Regions from separate parts of the Comamonas sp. Y33R10-2 genome, predicted to be linked through region 2. Evidence: predicted binding sites of a transcription regulator. Region 2 holds the regulator's gene; the other holds the start of a gene.
What was found. Region 2 encodes FNR, which switches genes on or off when oxygen is low (the NO sensors DNR and NnrR bind a similar motif). Its sites were predicted from a motif close to TTGATNNNNATCAA; they were not measured.
Positions count from the first base shown of each region.

Region 1 (5,942 bases), 690 kb from region 2:
CGTCACGAAGAATCCGCTCAGCTTCTTGCTCCACGCTCTCAAACTGACCTCGGTACACCGCCCACCACAAGGCGGCCACGATGGCCATGACCAGCACCACCGACAGCGGAATCAACACATACAAAATATCCATCACAACCCTCCTTGGGCGAGCGGAGCAGTCGCAGCCAAAGGTTGGGCAACCGTCAGCGCGTCAGATTGAATTGGCAAGGTCGCCGGGGAAATACTTCGCGCCAGCCGCGCTGCGTTAGCTACCACCAGCAACGAGCTCAGCGCCATGCCAAGTCCGGCCAGCCAAGCCGGCATCCAGCCCATCAGTGCCAAAGGGATGGAGACAGCGTTGTAAGCCGCAGCCCAGCCCAAGTTCTGCCGCACCACAGACAAGGTCTTGCGCGCCAGCAGCAGGCTTTGCAGCACCAGCTCCAAGCTTTCGCCCAGCACCACAAAATCCGCTTTCGACTGCGCGAGCGGCACCGCTTTGCCAAAGGCAAAAGAGACATGGGCTCCAGCCAAGACTGGGCCGTCATTCAAGCCGTCCCCCACCATGGCTACCTTGTGGCCAGCGGCCTGCGCCGCCTGCATAGCGGCCAGCTTGTCTTGTGGCTTGCAGTCGCCACGGGCTTGCTCAATACCTAGCTTGGCCGCCACGGTTGCCACCGCAGCAGAACGGTCGCCTGACAGCAGCAACACGTTCACGCCTTGCTGCTTGAGATCCGCAATTACCTGCACCGCCTCGGGGCGCACATCTTCACTCAAGTGGAACTGGGCCAAAGCCACCCAGCGCCCTTGCGACTCTCCAGCTTGTATTTCTTCGGCCAGCAAGACGCTTTGACCTAACTCATGCGGGGCCAACTCGGCCACTTGCACATGGGCAGCAGAACCTAAACGCAGATGGCGACGCTGCCCAGCGACCACACGGGCCTGAACCCACACATCCAGCCCACTACCCGCGACTTCCTGCACAGAGTCGAGCAACCAATCGCTCACTGGCAACTGCGCTGCCACTGCGGCCTGCGCCAGCGCTTTCGATGCCGGGTGCATAGACTGGCGCGCCAGCAAAGCGGCAAGGCTCAGGGCGTCGTCTGTGCTCTGCCCTACAGCAGGCATTAGGGCGCGCAGCACCAAGCCATCGCGGGTCAAGGTGCCGGTCTTATCAAACACCAGCGTGTCCACCGCAGCCAATGCCTCAAGCCCTTGCAGGTTGCGCACCAGCACGCCGCTGCGCGCCAAGGTGCCAGCGGCTGTCAGCATGGCCACGGGTGTCGCCAAAGACAGGGCGCAAGGGCAAGTCACGATGAGTACGGCCACCGCCACCATCAACGCCTTGCCAGGATCGGTAGGCCACCACCACACGGCAGCGGCCAGCGCAGCCAACAGCACCACAATTAAAAAGGGGCGCGCTACCTTGTCGGCCAACTGGGCCAAGGTGGGCTTTTGCAGCGATGCGCTTTCCATCAAACTGACGATTTGCGCAAAGCGGGTGCCCTCGCCTACGCTGTCCACGCGCACATCGACGACGCTATCTAAGTTATAGCTACCTGTCGTTACTGCATCGCCAGTAGAGCGCAAAACCGCTGTGGATTCACCTGTCAGCAGCGCCTCATCCGCATAGGTGGTGCCGCGCACGATGTGGCCGTCAGCGGGAAAGGCCTCACCCGCCAGCACCCGCACCACATCGCCCACGCGCAGGCGGCGTATGGCAACACGTTCAAACTCGCCCGCTTCGGTTTGGCGCAGCACAGAATCAGGCAGGCGGTTCATCACCGCCTCAAGCGCGCCAGCCGTGCGGTCGCGCAGGCGCAGCTCCAGCCAGCGGCCCGTGAGCAAGAAGAAAACGAACATGGTCAACGAGTCAAAAAAGACTTCTTGACCGAAAGGCCCAGCCGGGTCAAACGTGCCCAGCGTGCTGATGACGAAAGTGATGAACATGCCCAAAGCCACGGGCAAATCCATGCTCACGCGGCGCTGGCTGATGTCTTTGAGCGCGCTTTTAAAAAACGGGCCGCAGCAAAACACAATCACCGGCAAAGAAAGCACCCATGACGCCCAGCGCAGCAGCCTCTCCATCTCCAGCGACAAATCGCCGGGAATAGCCGTGTACGCAGGCCATGCATACATCATCACCTGCATCATGCATAGGCCCGCCACCAGCCAGCGCCACAGTGCGCGGCGTGTTTCAGCCTGCCGCAACTCACGCGCAAACGCATCGCGGGCTGGAAGTGCGTGATAGCCCGCACGCGATATCGCCTCCATCCACTGAGATGGAAGCACATGAGCGCTATGCCACTGAACACGAGCCCGGCGCGTTGCGGCGCTGACTTCAGCGGCCTTAACGCCAGGCACGGCTTTGAGCGCATCCTCAATCGTCAGCGCGCACGCAGCGCAGTGCATACCCTCAAGCACCACAAAAGAGTCCCAATCCTGGGACTCGGTCGCGTCTTCGAGAGCTAAAGCCTTGGAGCCTTGGCGAGCACCTTCAATAACAGGGCGGCCAAATGAGCGCCACTCTTGCGGATCATCCAACAGGTGCGTCAGCACCGGTGGCGAATGCAAAAAACCAGTCTCAGCAAGCATTTGCGGGGCCTCACTGGACTGGAAATTTGGGGATATGGACATGTATCAAGAGTAACCAAGCGAGATCATATAGACCTTGACATGCATCAACTCCCAGTTGCCCAATCTATCTATGCTTGTTTTCACAAGGCCCGCTAAACCAAAGGAGAACGCTATGTACAACCGTATTTTGATCGCCACCGATGGATCCGAACTCTCTGAAAAAGCAGTTCAGTCCGGGCTGGACCTTGCCGCACTGTGCGCCGCAAAGGTCATTGTGCTCAAGGTCGTCTCGCACTACCCGCGCAGCTACCTAGAAGGCAGCGACCTGCTGGACCACAAAGAAGCCAAGCGCATCGAAGATCAATGGACTGCGCAAGCACAGGGCCTGCTCGACGGCGTGAAAGACTTGGGCCACCAGCGCAAAGTTGCCGTGACCACTCACATCACTCACTCCGATTTAGTGGCGGAATCGATTGTGGAGGCAGCAAAAAAATTCGAGTGCGATCTGATCGTCATGGCATCGCACGGCCGCAAGGGCCTGCAGCGCCTGCTGCTGGGCAGTGAAACTCAGCATGTTCTGACGCACTCGCACGTGCCTGTTCTCGTGCTGCGTTAAGTTGCAAAAATTGGCGTGATAACGCTCACAAAATAAAAGCAGCTTGTGCGCAAGCTGCTTTTATTTTTAGGCTATTGCTAGCTGAAATGCTGCAAAATCAAGCACAGCTAGCTCACTTTTCAGGAGTTAAGCCAAAGGGGCAAGCTCCTGCAAAGAATTCAGTCTTGAATCGCAAAGCCAACGCGTGGCACGCCGCTGGGAGGAGGCGACTGAACCGCCCTCCCCCGACTTGCGCTCATGCCATCATCGATCAGGAAAAATCGTTCTGATACTGATCGCGCAACAGATTTTTTTGCACCTTGCCCATGGCATTGCGCGGCAGGCTTTTCACAACGTAGCAGCGCTTGGGCACCTTGAAATTGGCCAGTTGCGCTTTGAGTGCATCCAGAATTTTCTGCCCATCAACCTGCGCGCCTTTACGGGGCACGATGACGGCGATGCCGACCTCACCGAAATCCGGGTGCGGCACACCGATGAGCGCACTCTCATCCACACCCGCTAAGTCGTTGATGAAAGCTTCAACTTCAGCCGGATAGACGTTGTAGCCGCCCGAGATGATCAAGTCCTTGCTGCGCCCCACGATGCTGAAATAGCCGCGCGCATCTTGCATGCCTACGTCGCCGGTTTTAAACCAGCCATCGGCAGTGAACTCTTCGGCCGTCTTCTCAGGCATGCGCCAGTAGCCAGCAAAGACATTGGGGCCTTGCACTTCAATATTGCCAATTTCACCCGCCGCCAGCGGTTGGCCATCATCACCATGCACCCGCACACCCACGCCTGGCAACGCAAAACCAACCGTGCCACCACGGCGCTCGCCCTCGTTGCCGTAACGGGCATCGGGCTTGCAGGGGTTGGATGTGAGCATGGCGGTTTCGCTCATGCCATAACGCTCTAGCACGCTGTGGCCGGTGCGCGTTTTCCAAGCTCTGAAGGTCTCAATCAGCATGGGGGCCGAGCCAGAGATAAACAGCCGCATGTGGGCTGCCATATCGCGGTCCAGCCTGGCATCGGCCAGCATGCGCACATAGAGCGTGGGCACGCCCATAAAAACCGTGGCATCTTTGAAGCGGGCCATCACCGCTTCGGGCTCAAACTTGGCAAACCAAATCATGGGGCTGCCGCTGAGCAGCGCGCCATGAATAGCCACAAACAGGCCGTGTACGTGAAAAATGGGCAAGGCGTGAATCAGCACATCACCGGCCTGCCAATCCCAGTACACCTTGAGAACAGCGGCGTTGCTGAGCAAATTACCGTGACTGAGCATCGCGCCCTTGCTGCGCCCTGTAGTGCCGCTGGTGTAGAGAATGGCGGCCAAGTCATCACTTTTGCGGGCCAAGACTTGATGCGCATCGCTGTGGTGGGCAGCGCGATCTAGCAAGGTGCCTGTGCGGTCTGCGCCCAGCGTATAGACATGGCCCACGCCGTTGTTAAACGCCAGTTTGGACACCCAACCAAAGCAGCCCGGCGCGCACACCACCACCGCAGGCTCGGCGTTGCCAATAAAGTACTCCATCTCAGCACTTTGATAGGCAGTGTTGAGCGGCAAAAACACATGGCCTGAGCGCAGCGTGGCCAGGTAAAGCATCATGGCTTCCACCGATTTTTCCACCTGCACCGCGATACGACTGCCTTCTGGCAGCTTGAGCGAGGCCAGCAAATTGGCCATGCGCGCACTGCCATGCTCCAAATCAGCCCAGCTGTAATACAAACTTTGGCCGCCGGGCTCAATAGCCTCTACCGCCGTGGTTTGAAGGTCTGCAGGAAACGCTGCGCGCAGTGCGCTGTAAAGATTGGCTTGATGCATGTCGGTCAACGTGATTCATTCAAACTCAAAAACGTGAGCAGGTGCCGAGCTATCCGCTGAGCTTCAATTGCATCGTTCACCCGCTCCTGCAGCATACGTTCCCAGCCAGTGCTATGGCTGAAATAAGCTTCGTATTGCTAATCCAGCTTAGCAGCGCCGCGCTCACCACAAAACTCGTCCTGTGAGGACTTGGCGTTAAAACTGCGGTGAGTTTGCGTCGAGATTTGACAAGTAGCCATAGATTTCTTTAGATCCAGAGCGACAGCCCGGCCATTTATAGAGAAAGAAATCTCGCTTTGCTGTTTTTTTGGAAACTGCAGCTACTTCTTTTGCGCTGAAAAAGTGCTTGTTTGACGGGTGTGCTCGTAGAACCTTCCGTACTTCTTCCGTACTACGCACAAAAGTGTTTGCTTGAACGCCGTTTTTTTGAACGGTTTTCATACTTTTTTCATACTGCACAAACAAAAAAGCCCGCTTGTTAGCGGGCATTTTTGTTTGCAAGCTCTGGTTTAGCTTGCGATATTTGGTAGGCGCGATTGGACTCGAACCAACGACCCCCACCATGTCAAGGTGGTGCTCTAACCAGCTGAGCTACGCGCCTGTTTCGTTGATGAAGCAATTGTAGCACGGGTTTTCACTCATTTTTTGAGAGCGCAAACTTTCTCGCTACATACTGAAATTAGCGACGTCTGGCCGACCGGACTCCGGAGACGTTTGCCACGATGCTCAACACTTTGTTCAAGCGTCCAGAGTCAGCGACTTCCACTGTGAATGTCATCCAGGCCGTACCCTTCACTGACTGGGTTTGCACACCAATCACATTGGTCTTCTCGCGCGCAAACACATCTGAGATGTCGCGCAGCAAGCCTTGGCGGTCAGCTGCCTCAACAGCAACATCGACTGGGTAGACCGGGCCACCCTTGTCTACATTCTTGGGCTGACCCCAATCCACCTCGATAACTCGCT
Region 1 is NZ_CP079925.1:1,811,709-1,817,650, forward strand. Features, by position in the region: gene ccoS (cbb3-type cytochrome oxidase assembly protein CcoS) at 1-133, opposite strand, end outside; gene KUF54_RS08150 (cation-translocating P-type ATPase) at 133-2,574, opposite strand; gene KUF54_RS08155 (universal stress protein) at 2,729-3,172, shown strand; gene KUF54_RS08160 (malonyl-CoA synthase) at 3,423-4,976, opposite strand; gene KUF54_RS08165 (hypothetical protein) at 5,172-5,465, opposite strand; tRNA gene KUF54_RS08170 (tRNA-Val) at 5,501-5,577, opposite strand; gene KUF54_RS08175 (bifunctional (p)ppGpp synthetase/guanosine-3',5'-bis(diphosphate) 3'-pyrophosphohydrolase) at 5,656-5,942, opposite strand, start outside.
Region 1: KUF54_RS08150 (cation-translocating P-type ATPase) is a predicted target of FNR. The motif match lies at 2,651-2,664, and genes of this name have one in related genera.

Region 2 (5,942 bases):
TTCCGCCTGATCTGTTCTGCCCCTAACGAGCCATGACCTCCACACCGCGCGTGCGCTTTGATGCCAGTCTTTGGAAGCTGTCTTCGTCGGCGCAATCTTCAGCGCCCTCAGTACATTCAGCGCAGCCGGTGAACTTTGCTGTGCAGCGCTGGCAGTCAGCCAATTTGCAGCATCAGCAAGATGGGCGTATTCACCGCTTGGCGGGTGAGACGATGGGCTCGCACTGGTCGCTGCGGCTTGCCAATCCTGATTACCTGCCGGTGGAACCGGTGCAAGCCTTACTGAAGCAGGTGTTTGATGAAGTCATTGCCCAGATGAGTAACTGGGAGGCGGATTCGGTCATTAGCCGCTTTAATCAGTCAAAACCCGGTCAAGTCCATTTAGCACCTAGAGAGTTTGCTCATGTTTTAGATGCAGCTTTGCACTGGGCTAAGTTGTCGGGCGCAGCTATGGACCCGAGCATGGGCGCGCTGGTGTCGCTGTGGGGGTTTGGCCCGCGCCAAAATCCGCTGCAGCCTCATCAAGGGCAAACGCCAGCCGTTGAGGTGATTGAGCGGCTGCTGCAAACCAGCGGCTATCAGCACTTGGATTGGAATGCGCAGACCCAGCAGTTGCGCCAGCCGGGTGGGCTGGAACTAGACTTTTGCGGCATTGCCAAAGGCTTTGCCGTGGACTGGGCAGTGCAAAAGCTGCAAGCCGCAGGCTGGGCTGCGGGTCTCTTAGAAATTGGCGGCGAGCTGCGTACTTGGGGTCAGCGCCCTGATGAGCGCGCATGGCAGGTGCAACTAGGTGCGGGCAATGGCACTACAGATGCAGCTCAGCCTTTGGTGGTGAGCATCAAAGATGGCGCTTTTGCGACCTCGGGGGATTTGTGGCATCAGTTCAGCGTGGATGGGCGGCGTTATTCGCACACGCTAGATCCGCGCACGGGCTGGCCCGTGACGCATGATCTGGCCAGCGTCACCGTGTTTCATCCCGAGTGCATGCATGCCGATGCCTTGGCGACGGTGCTCACGGTACTGGGGCCGCAAGAAGGCATGGACTTTGCGCGCCAGCATGCGATTGCGGCGGTGCTGATCTCTCATGCCAATGAGACTGGGGCAAGCACAGCGGTGCTGAAGACGCCAGCCTGGATCAATCAATTTGGGGCATGACTGTGGAATGGATTTTGACGCCAGAGCGTATCTCTGGTGCTATTGGTTTAATAGCTGCTTATGCTGGTCTTTGCTGGGGCATTGCCGCCAAAGTGCGCAAACAGCGCAAGGCAGAGGATGAAGAAAACAGCGCGCCGCAAGGTAATGTGCAAGCACCTGCCGTGTTGGTGGCGTATGCCAGCCAGACCGGGCAAGCCGAAGCGCTGGCCCGTGCCACCGCCCACATGCTGGTCAGCGGCGGTTTGCAGGTGCGCCTGCTGCCCGTGCAAAAGCTGACTGAAGACCTTTTGCAGCAGCACATGCAAAGCCTGTGGGTGTTATCCACCACGGGCGAGGGCGATGCGCCTGATCACGCGTTGGGCTTTGTGCAAGGTCTGCTGGCCTCAAAACTTCAGCTGGAGTGGCACCAAAGTGTGGTGCTGGCGCTGGGCGACAGCGAATATCAAGAGTTCTGCGCTTTTGGCACTGAGGTGCATGAGTGGCTGAAGGCCAGCGCTGAAAACAGCGATTCAAGCAGTGATGCAAACGGCGATTCAAGCAGTGATGCAAACGGCGATTCAAGCAGTGGATCGAGCAGCGAGCTGATCTGCGTAGACAACATGAATGCCCAGAGCCTGCAGGCTTGGCAAGCGCGCGTCGGGGCGCTTCGCCAGCAATTGTTGGGAGAATCCGCTGCGCAGGACTCTGACGCTGACTGGTTGCAAACGCCAGCCAGCGTGCCGTTTGTGCTGGCGCAGCGCCGTTTGCTCAATCCCGGTAGTCAAGGCGGGGCGCTGTACCAGCTCGATTGGGTGCCGCAGGCGGGTGCGTTGCCGCATTGGGAATCTGGCGACCTGGTCTCGCTGTGCGTGCCCGCCGATCCTGAACGTGCGCGGGACTATTCCATCGCTTCTATCGTGGCTGACGGCAGCTTGCAGATGCTGGTGCGCCAAAGCGTGCGAGACGATGGCTCGCCCGGTTTGGCCTCTGACTGGCTATGCCGCGGCATAGCGCTGGGCGATGTGCAGGCGATAACGGTGCGCGCGCACAGCGGTTTTAGGCTGGGTGATAACGCACAACGGCCGCTGATTTTGATTGGCAATGGTTCGGGCCTTGCAGGCTTGCTCAGCCACATCAAAGCCCGCGTGCAGCAGGGCCGCAGCGACCAATGGTTGATGTTTGGCGAGCGCAGCCCTCTGCATGACGCGATATGTGCCGAGCAACTGGCCCAATGGGTGCAAGGCGGTCATCTGGCGCGACTGGATCAGGCTTGGTCGCGCAACAGTGATAGCGGCAAAGAATCGCACTATGTACAGGACTTGCTGCATATCCATGCCAATGAGCTGCTGCGCTGGGTGGAGCAGGGCGCGGCTATCTATGTTTGCGGAAGCTTAAATGGCATGGGTCAAGGGGTACACCAGACGCTGCAAGCCATTTTGGGCGAGGCCAAGGTCGATGCGTTGCTGGCCCAAGGTCGCTACCGCCGCGACGTCTACTGATTGGGGCGGGTACAGCTTGGCGGCTGTTGCCTCAGCCCGGTTTGAGAGCCGCCACCCAAGGCGGCTCATATTGACGGTGTAGCCGCTCTAAAGTGCAGACTCGGGTGGGTTTAGCGGCTCTTAATCACTGGCATTGCTGGCTGTTGACGATGCGCTTGAGCGCTTCGGTATCCAGAATGCGAACGTGGCGCTGCTTGACATCCAAAATGCCATCTTCGGCGAATTTGGAGAAGGTGCGGCTCACGGTCTCGAGCTTGAGTCCCAAGTAGCTGCCAATTTCTTCGCGCGTCATTCGCAGGACCAGCTCTGACTTGGAAAAACCACGGGCGGCCAGGCGTTGCACAAGGTTCAGCACGAATGCGGCGAGGCGCTCTTCAGCGCGCATGCTGCCCAGCAAGAGCATCACACCGTGCTCGCGCACGATTTCTCGGCTCATGACTTTGTGCACATGGTTTTGCAGGGCCGTGACTTCGCGGGAGAGTTGCTCGAGCTTGTCAAAAGGCATGACGCAAACTTCAGCGTCTTCCAGCGCCACCGCATCACAAGTGTGGTGGTCGTTGACGATGCCATCAAGCCCAATAATTTCGCCCGCCATTTGAAAGCCAGTGACTTGGTCGCGGCCATCTTCTGTTGCAACGCTGGTCTTGAAGAAGCCGGTGCGAATCGCGTACAGCGAGGTGAAATCTTCGCCGTTGCGAAACAGCAGTCCACCGCGCTTGATCTTGCGACGCGTGGCCACAATCTCATCAATGCGCTCCAGTTGCTCGTCGTCCAAGCCCATGGGCATGCACAGTTCGCGGAGGTTGCAGTTGGAGCAGGAGGCTTTGATGGTCTGAAGATTCATGGGCTTTAGCTACGGCACTGACAAACTCGGGTGAGAAAATCGCGCCGTTCATAGACCTCGTATTGGGTGATGAGATAGATCAAATTGTCGCAGCACTTGCCTTGATTTCTCTTGATTTTCATCAAGGACAGGGCGAAAGCCTTGGGGCACATTGTTCATATTCATTCAAAACCATGCGCTCCTGCCTCAAGGTGCTGATGTTTAAGGGCTCTGATGGCCTTGTTTTATCAGTCTTTAGTGAGGTGTGTGCGCGCACTGACGAGTAGTTATGACCGCTGTAACGCCCGAATTACTGAACCGCTTTGATATCCCTGGGCCGCGCTACACATCGTTCCCAACAGCCGACCGTTTTGTTGAGGCTTTTGGAGCTGAAGACTACATTTTGGCATTGGAGCAGCGAAAAGCACACACCGGTGCGCTTGCTTTGCCACTGTCCGTCTATGTGCATGTGCCATTTTGCGAGTCCCTTTGCTACTACTGCGCCTGCAACAAAATCGTGACCAAGCACCACGAAAAAGCGGCGGAATATTTGGACTATCTGGCGCGTGAGTTAGCCATGCACACCGCGCACTGCGGCAAGGGTCAGCTGGTCAGCCAGTTGCATCTGGGTGGCGGTACACCCACTTTCTTCAGCGATGCCGAGTTGCAACAATTGATGGCGCTAATGCGCGAGCATTTCAAGCTCGATGCAGCGGGCGAGTATTCGATTGAGGTCGATCCACGCACGGTCAGCAATGAGCGCCTGAAAGTGCTCAAGGACATGGGCTTTAACCGCCTGAGCTTTGGCGTGCAGGACTTTGATCCGGCGGTGCAAAAAGCGGTGCACCGCGAGCAGCCAGCCGAGCAGGTGTTTGCGCTGGTGGCTGAGGCACGACGCTTGGGTTTTGTGTCCATCAATGTGGACCTGATCTATGGTCTCCCTAAGCAGACACCAGAGTCGTTTGCGCGCACGCTGGCTCAGGTCAATGAGCTGAGGCCGGATCGCATTGCGCTGTATGCCTATGCCCATCTGCCAGAGCGTTTCAAGCCACAACGCCGCATTGAATCTGCCGATTTGCCTATGGGGCAGGACAAGCTGAACATGCTCTCGGGTGCGATTGATGCCTTCATGAGCGGCGGCTATGTGTATGTGGGCATGGATCACTTTGCGCTGCCCACTGATTCACTGGCTATTGCTAAGCGCCAAGGGCGTTTGCATCGCAACTTTCAGGGTTACAGCACCCAGCCAGACTGCGATTTGATTGCACTGGGTGCGTCGGCTATTGGCAAAGTTGGTGCGACTTACAGTCAAAACGTAAAAACACTGGAAGAGTATTACGACGCGATTGATGCCGGTGTATTGCCTGTTCAGCGTGGGCTGGCGCTTTCGCGAGACGATCTGGTGCGCCGCGCCGTCATCATGTCCATCATGTGCCAGGGGGCAGTTCTGTTTGAGCCTATGGAGCAGGCTTGGCTGATTAGCTTCCGTGAATATTTTGGAGGCGAGTTGGCTGAGCTCAAGGACATGCAGGCCAATGGCCTGATTGAGTTGTCTGATGAAGGCTTCAAGGTCACGGGTCTGGGCTGGTTTTTTGTGCGCGGAGTTGCCATGTTGTTTGACCGCTATTTGCAGGCAGACCGTACCCGCGCGCGGTTTTCACGCATCATCTGACGCATGTTGTTTGCGCTGGTTTGGACTGCTTTGATCATGGGGCTTGTAGGTGGCCCCCATTGCCTTGTGATGTGCGCTGCACCATGCAGCGTGGTCACGCGCGCTAGACCTGCTGGGGTGAGCACTGGAGTCAATGCCGAACAAGTCATTGCGTTGCACAGCTTGCAAAAATGGCAATGGCTGCGTACCAGCTTATTTCATTTGGGTCGTATTGCCGCTTATGCCTTGCTGGGCAGTCTGGCGGCTGTCGCCATGGAAAGTCTGGCTTGGTTGACGAATCAAGCCGTAGCGCTGCAGCAGCTGTGGGCGCTGATGCATGTGGCCGTGATGGCATGGGGCCTTGCCATGCTGGTGCAGGCGCGCCAGCCCATGTGGCTGGAGCGTGCTGGGCGCTCTGTTTGGAGTCGGGTCCAACCTGTGGTGACTGCGCCTGGCGGCAGTTTGGCTGCAGGCTTTGCTTGGGCTTTAATGCCTTGCGGCTTGCTGTATTCGGCAGTACTGGTTGCCGCTTTAAGTGGGGGCGCATGGCAAGGGGCTTTATCCATGGCAGCGTTTGCCGTGGGGGGCGCTGTGTGGCTGCTGCTGGGCCCTTGGCTGTGGCGTCTGGGGCAGTCGCATGTCAATGCATTGCGAGCGCAGTGGGGATGCAGAATGGCGGGCTTGATGCTGATGGGCGTTGCAGCATGGGCGCTATGGATGGATTTGGTCTACAGGCCCAGTCTTTGGTGTCGATAAGTCAATCGTGCTGGTTTGACTGTGGGTATTTGTCTCCCAACAGACCCTAGTTATGTTTCTGAGACAGCAGAACTGCGGAA
Region 2 is NZ_CP079925.1:1,124,364-1,130,305, forward strand. Features, by position in the region: gene KUF54_RS05095 (FAD:protein FMN transferase) at 33-1,154, shown strand; gene KUF54_RS05100 (sulfite reductase subunit alpha) at 1,151-2,632, shown strand; gene fnr (fumarate/nitrate reduction transcriptional regulator Fnr) at 2,757-3,476, opposite strand; gene hemN (oxygen-independent coproporphyrinogen III oxidase) at 3,745-5,127, shown strand; gene KUF54_RS05115 (sulfite exporter TauE/SafE family protein) at 5,131-5,862, shown strand.